Regions from separate parts of the Mechercharimyces mesophilus genome, predicted to be linked through region 2. Evidence: a T-box and tRNA genes for the amino acid it is inferred to sense, from the RefSeq annotation. Region 2 holds a T-box; the other holds one or more tRNA genes.
The links. The T-box of region 2 lies ahead of pheS (phenylalanine--tRNA ligase subunit alpha). A T-box ahead of a tRNA ligase gene usually reads a tRNA of that ligase, here a tRNA-Phe.
Positions count from the first base shown of each region.

Region 1: it encodes a tRNA-Phe, which carries the amino acid that the T-box ahead of pheS (phenylalanine--tRNA ligase subunit alpha) is inferred to sense. The anticodon was not compared.

Region 1 is NZ_JCBAPH010000007.1:193,978-197,377, forward strand. Features, by position in the region: tRNA gene AC6RGY_RS15825 (tRNA-Arg) at 1-32, opposite strand, end outside; tRNA gene AC6RGY_RS15830 (tRNA-Leu) at 55-143, opposite strand; gene AC6RGY_RS15835 (Vps62-related protein) at 343-1,308, opposite strand; tRNA gene AC6RGY_RS15840 (tRNA-Cys) at 1,564-1,637, opposite strand; gene AC6RGY_RS15845 (YugN family protein) at 1,702-2,124, shown strand; tRNA gene AC6RGY_RS15850 (tRNA-Trp) at 2,125-2,198, opposite strand; tRNA gene AC6RGY_RS15855 (tRNA-Thr) at 2,204-2,279, opposite strand; tRNA gene AC6RGY_RS15860 (tRNA-Phe) at 2,286-2,361, opposite strand; tRNA gene AC6RGY_RS15865 (tRNA-Ser) at 2,407-2,499, opposite strand; tRNA gene AC6RGY_RS15870 (tRNA-Tyr) at 2,601-2,685, opposite strand; rRNA gene rrf (5S ribosomal RNA) at 2,696-2,812, opposite strand; gene AC6RGY_RS15880 (DUF4190 domain-containing protein) at 2,871-3,224, opposite strand; partial or broken rRNA gene AC6RGY_RS15885 (23S ribosomal RNA) at 3,317-3,400, opposite strand, start outside.
Region 2 is NZ_JCBAPH010000004.1:161,038-164,437, forward strand. Features, by position in the region: gene AC6RGY_RS12135 (potassium channel family protein) at 1-124, shown strand, start outside; gene AC6RGY_RS12140 (TrmH family RNA methyltransferase) at 128-916, shown strand; T-box leader at 1,124-1,393, shown strand; gene pheS (phenylalanine--tRNA ligase subunit alpha) at 1,439-2,473, shown strand; gene pheT (phenylalanine--tRNA ligase subunit beta) at 2,486-3,400, shown strand, end outside.

The DNA of each region.
Region 1 (3,400 bases), on a different contig from region 2:
TCAGACGCTCTATCCAGCTGAGCTAAGGGCACATGTTTATTTTCATTGTAGTCGTGGTGCGGATGAAGGGACTTGAACCCCCACGGTCTATCAAGACCACAAGAACCTGAATCTTGCGCGTCTGCCAATTCCGCCACATCCGCATGGGATCTTCATGATGCTAGCCTCGGCGAAAGGCTGTTGTTTCTGCCGACAAGATATATAGTATCACGAATAGAAGGGAAAGGTCAAGCATAAATTTATAGGCATAATATTTTATTATTTAAAAAGCGAAAGAAAGCACACCCCCCTTTCACAAAAACGTGCTGGAAGGTGTGCAAGCTATCTCAGGGTAACAATCTTCTACATTCCACTTGCTTTCATGTTGGAGTTTTCATCCGGTCCGGTTGGCCCACTGTTTAAGACAGATTGGCCTGTGAGGTCTGAATCGCCTCCTTCATTCCCCCAACGATCTATTCCGCCTCCATATGGAGAAGTAGGATCAAACCCTGGAAAAGTTGCTGTCGCATCCCCACTCATCCAGTTAGGCCAACTGTCTCGTCCCTCTAGTACTTCCTTATTGTCGATATCAAATGCTTCAATTGACTCCCACGTTTCCCATGAGGTTCCTTTGCTCGTATAATCCGATAAGGTAGCCCAAGTAATGCCCCACTTTTTCGCTTTGTAATAGACATTCTTCCCTGCACTCGGCCATGATCCATGAGAACCATCAGCTACATAAACCACCGGATGGCCTTGATAAAACTCCAGCTCGCTTTTATCGTAGACCTTGTTCCAAGAATGATAGTTGTATTGCATCTTCGTCAACTTACCATCTACCAAGCGGACTGTTGTTTTCTCCCAATCCCCTACGTGGTGGCCATAATCCGAAAATAAGCCCCCAATAATCGGCCAGTTTTGAAAGCTACTTAATTGGTCTAGCGTTTTCCCACGGTTATAGGGATACCAAACATAATAAGCAATATCATTGGTGTTCTCATCTACATTCGTCCAGAAGGCATAGATCTTCGCTGTTTCCAAATCTCCAGAGAAAAAAGGCAAGGTACAGTCATCACAAAAGTTCTCTTTTGACTTAATTGAATAATTCGACTTGCCTTCCGGGATATAGCGCTCCATGTAGTCAAAGGACCATTCAACAGAAGAGGGAAAATACTTTTCATTTTTGTCCAACCAAATATAAGGAGCATTCTCTTTCATGAGCTTTACTTTCTCACTCGCAGAGTAATCAGTAGATGATGCTTCTGCATCCAACCCTTGAAAGGAAAGCAATAATATCAAACTAAGAATAATAGCAAAGAGCTTCTTCATATACACATCCCCATTCCTCACTATGATAAACTTATGCTACCCTTCCATTCTAACTTATCATGACCTCCTATTCTATATATTTTATATTTTTTATGATAAGACAAATAATAGAACACGTACCTGATCCAAGTTCAATGTAAAGCGATTAAACACCCCTATAGATGTTAATATAAGTGAAAAAGGTACTTTGTTGTTAAAATCAAAATCGACCGCATTGCTTCATATCGAAGCAATGCGGTCGATCTCTGGTTTCTTTGGAGGCGACACCCGGACTCGAACCGGGGGTAAGGGTTTTGCAGACCCCTGCCTTACCACTTGGCTATGCCGCCATGATGAATGAGAACACATCGTCTATTCCATAATAACATTATCGAGAAAAGGAGGCAAGATCTCATGATTGAATTGGACTCTTCACTTGAGAATCATACAGACTCTTTTGGCCAACTGGATACTCTTTTTAAGAAAAAGGACTTCGTTTTCAGTCCCAGTGACCAATATGAGCATGGCTACTATGATAAGTCCCTCGACTGGGAAGAATACAAAGCTCATCAAGCTTACTTACGCATCCCTATCTATGCTCATAACGACGGGCGCGTTGGAGAGCCAAAAACAATAATCCGTCTAGGAAAGCCCTTTATTCTGCGTCATCTTTTTCAAACCGGAAATGATGACAATGCCGACATCGGCATGTGGAGCGGACTGGTCAATCAATTTACAGAACCTGCTGTCAAGGATGCCAAAGTCGAAAAAAAATGGCTCAACCGAGGCCAAGCAGAGCTTCGCGAACTGGAAGAACACATCCTACAGAATAAATAATGGCAGGGGCGGCAGGAATCGAACCCGCATCGGAGGTTTTGGAGACCTCAGTTTTGCCATTAAACTACGCCCCTTTGGGTGGTGCTGGTGAGAGGACTTGAACCCCCAACCTACTGATTACAAGTCAGTTGCTCTACCAGTTGAGCTACACCAGCATAATATGGTGGTCCGGGACGGAATCGAACCGCCGACACGAGGATTTTCAGTCCTCTGCTCTACCGACTGAGCTACCGGACCTTATCTCCACATATTGGAGAAAAGATAAGTATGGCTAAGTTATTATGGCGGAGAGGGAGGGATTCGAACCCTCGAGACGGCGTTCACCGCCTACACGATTTCCAATCGTGCTCCTTCGGCCAGCTCGGACACCTCTCCATGAAAAATGATGACTTTCAACAGCTTTCTATCAAAGCCGACAAGTTATATTTTATCTTATATATCCCACCATGTCAAGGCTTTTATCAAATAAATATAAGTGGTGGAGGGAGCAGGATTCGAACCTGCGAAGGCGAAGCCAGCGGATTTACAGTCCGCCCCATTTGGCCACTTTGGTATCCCTCCATATAGATTAGCCTGGCGACGACCTACTCTCCCAGGGACCTGCGTCCCAAGTACCATCGGCGCTGGAGGGCTTAACGATCGTGTTCGGTATGGGAACGAGTGGATCCCCTCCGCTATTGCCACCAGGCTATGTAATCACTCAAAATCAGTTCAGAAGTAGAGAATGATGCATTATCTTTAGAAGATTATTCTGTTTCAAACTCTTCAAGCTGTTCCATCTCTTCCATTTGCTCTTGGAACTCAGGTGAATCTACTACACTGAAGATTGCTGCACCTACGAATATCCAAAAAACTGTAAGAAGTAAGCTGATAATTACATTTGTAATCCCCATGGCAAGACCCGCTGTACCCATACCCCGCTTCTCAGAGCGACGACCAGGGATAGCTAAAACCCAACCAACAATCCCTAAGACAAGGGCAATTGGGAAGAAGAGGACTTGAAAAATCAAACCTACGATCCCTAAAATCATAGAAGTTAACGCTTTACCATTCTGTGAAGGATCACCAGATTGAGGCGTTTGCATTTCATGCTGTTCCATGTTTTCACCACCTTTACATATTAAAGAGGTGAACTTACCACCTTCAAAAGTAAATACTTCATGTATCAAGTCAAGGGAGCGAGGCTTACGATTAGGGTAAGCCCTCGACCGATTCGTATCTGTCAGCTGAGCGTATTGCTACACTTACACCTCAGACCGATCTACCTCATCATCTA
Region 2 (3,400 bases):
GGCTATTCGCAGTGGCAAAGGCTTTAATATTGCTCCGTTGGCTGACGATATGATTCGTTTAGGCGATATGCTGGTGGTTATCGGACATAACAATGATTTGAGCAAGTTGGAGGCGAAAGCCTAACCTATGCGTATACAAACCATTACTTCGCAAACAAATGATAAAGTGAAACGCTGGCGGAAGTTACAGACAGCCAAAGGGAGAAGGAAGGAAGGGGCTCTCTTGATCGAAGGGGACCATCTGCTCATGGAAGCGTTAAATGCAGGATGGAGAGTGAATTCGCTACTGGTGGATAGCGAGCGGGAAGACTCCTTGGAGCAAGCGCAGCAACTTTTGGGGGAGAAAGGAAATGTCCCCATTTATCAACTGGACCGCTCGCTTTTTCGCCAGGTGACGGATACAGAAACACCCCAAGGGATTGCGGCTGAGATTGCCCTTCCTGATGAGCCGATCGCTGTTAAAGAAAGAGGTCCCACCATACTTTTGGATGCAATCCAAGACCCAGGGAATCTGGGTACGCTATTGCGCACAGCAGAAGCAGTGGGTGTAAAAGAAGTGTGGATGGGTGAAGGAACGACAGATCTTTATAATAGCAAAGTGGTACGGGCGGCGATGGGTTCGCTTTTTCGTCTACCCATTTGCCGTGGTAACCTGCATGAGGTGATCCCTCGCTTGCAAAAAGGCGGTATCACCGTAGTGGGAACGGACCTTGCCGGAGCGTCCACCTGCTTTGAAGCTGCATTTCCATCCGAGACTGCCTTCTTATTTGGTAATGAAGGTAACGGGGTGAATCCTACCCTTACCCAATTATGTGATTTGACCGTGCGCATTCCGATGCAATCTCCTGTTGAGTCACTCAATGTCTCCATTTCAGCAGCCGTTCTTCTTTATGAGTGGTTACGACAATGGGGTTAATGGAATGTTCTCCTTTGGCTGATGATCTTCATCTTAAGGTAAAGAGTTTGTTAATTTTCATGGTCATGAGAGCCTATATAGACCGGTGAACTGATTAAAATAGAACGTTTGAGAACCGAAGTGAGCTGTTTCCTACAGAAAGGAGCCTCCTTCTTCTTGCAACGTACGAGCGGGCTTGCTATAATGAAGAATGAATTTTACTGAAGGCTAACGGTGACGATAGAGAAAAGTAGATCGTTTATCCTTGTCAGGGAGAGAGTGTCATAGACTGGGAGCACTCTCCAAGAAGATGGGCGATTGAAGTTCCCTCTGGAGCCGTCCCCTTGAAGGTTGAAGTAGAGGGGTACCGGGTGCGCCCGTTAACGCGTGTGAAGAGGAGTAGTAGGAATCTGCCGATTTTATAGAGGGTTGATCCTTTATGAAGACGTGTGATCTTACTGTTCAATGAGGGTGGTACCGCGGTCTCTCGTCCCTTTTGGATGAGGGGTCTTTTTTATTTATACAGGAAGGGAGTGTTTTCAGATGCAAGAGCGCTTAGAACAGATTAGGCAAGCGACCTTAGAAGCATTGGAGTCCATGCAAGAGTTGGAACAAGTGAAGGAATTGCGTGTGAAGATCTTAGGGAAGAAAGGGGAAATCACACAGGTTTTACGCGGAATGGGGAGCTTATCTGCGGAGGAACGACCCAAAGTAGGACAGTTGGCTAACCAATTGCGCCAGGAGATGGAACTGGCTATCCAAGAGAAAGAAGAAAAATTGGAGGAAGAGGCGCTCCTACATAGGCTGGAGCAAGAAAAAGTAGACGTGACGATGCCTGGGGTTCCTAGACCGTTAGGCGGGATTCATCCACTGACTGCAGTGATCGAGCAGGTGGAAGATATTTTTATCGGAATGGGCTTTGAGGTAGCAGAAGGGCCCGAAGTGGAACAGGATTATTACAACTTTGAAGCACTTAATGTGCCCAAAGATCATCCCGCACGTGATATGCAGGATACTTTCTACCTAACGAATGATCTGCTACTTCGTACGCAAACCTCACCTGTGCAAATTCGTACGATGAGGGAAAAGGAAGGGTACGTCCCCATCCGCATTATTTGTCCGGGAACGGTATATCGCCGGGACGATGATGATGCGACTCACTCTCATCAGTTTATGCAGATTGAGGGATTGGTCGTTGATCGCGGGGTTTCGATGACCGAACTTAAAGGAACGTTGCTCGCTTTCGTGAAGCAGATGTTTGGAGAGGATCAAGCCATTCGTTTGCGCCCTAGCTATTTTCCTTTTACGGAACCCAGTGTAGAGGTGGACATTCGTTGTATGAAATGTTCGGGCGATGGATGCCGTCTCTGTAAGGAAACCGGTTGGATTGAAATCCTGGGTGCAGGGATGGTCCACCCCCATGTCTTACGTAGCAGTGGTTATGATGATAAGCGTTACACCGGTTTTGCTTTCGGTATTGGTGTGGAACGGGTAGCGATGCTGAAATACGGCGTGGATGATATTCGTCATTTTTATACCAATGATCTTCAATTCTTACGCCAGTTCCGATCAGTTTAAGGAGTGAGTTAGATGAATGTATCCTATCGATGGTTACAAGAGGTCGTCAATCTTGAAGGGATCACTGCCTCTGAAGTTGCAGATAAATGTACGTTTGGCGGAATTGAAGTAGAGGGAATCGAAGTGCGTGATCAAGGATTGACTGGTGTCATTCTCGGACGAGTGGAAGCGGTCGAATCTCATCCCAATGCGGATAAACTGCGTGTTTGTCAAGTTAATACAGGTGAAGGGGAATTGCGGCAAATCGTTTGTGGCGCCCCTAACGTGGCTACGAATCAACTGGTTCCCGTTGCTATCGAGGGAGCGCGTCTTCCCGGAGGAATGAAGATTAAGCGTTCGAAGCTACGTGGTGTGGAATCCCGTGGGATGATCTGTTCCGCCAAAGAGATTGGCCTTCAAGAGAAACTTCTTCCCAAAGGAAAAGAAGAGGGGATATTGGTCCTGACGGAAACGTCAGCCGAAGTAGGAACACCGATTAGCCAGGTGCTGGACTTGGATGATCAGGTTCTCGAATTGGGTCTGACCCCGAATCGTGCAGATTGCCTGTCGATGTGGGGATTGGCTTATGAGGTAGGAGCCCTTTTCGATCGTGATATTCATTTGCCACAAGTGGAAGAGTTGGCACCGTCTGAAACGAAGATAGACGGAATGGATATTCAACTGGAAGCAGAAGAAGAATGCCCTTTCTATGCTGGACAGGTGCTCGATGTGACAATCGCTCCTTCGCCACAATGGTTGCAAAACCGTCTGATGGCAATGGGGATTCGTCCCATCAATAACGTTGTAGATATTACCAACTATGTCATGCTAGAGTATGGTCAGCCATTACACGCTTTTGACTACAACAAGCTGGAATCCAAACAAATCGTGGTGCGTCAGGCGCGTTCTGGAGAAAAACTTACCACGCTTGATGGCGTGGAGCGTGAA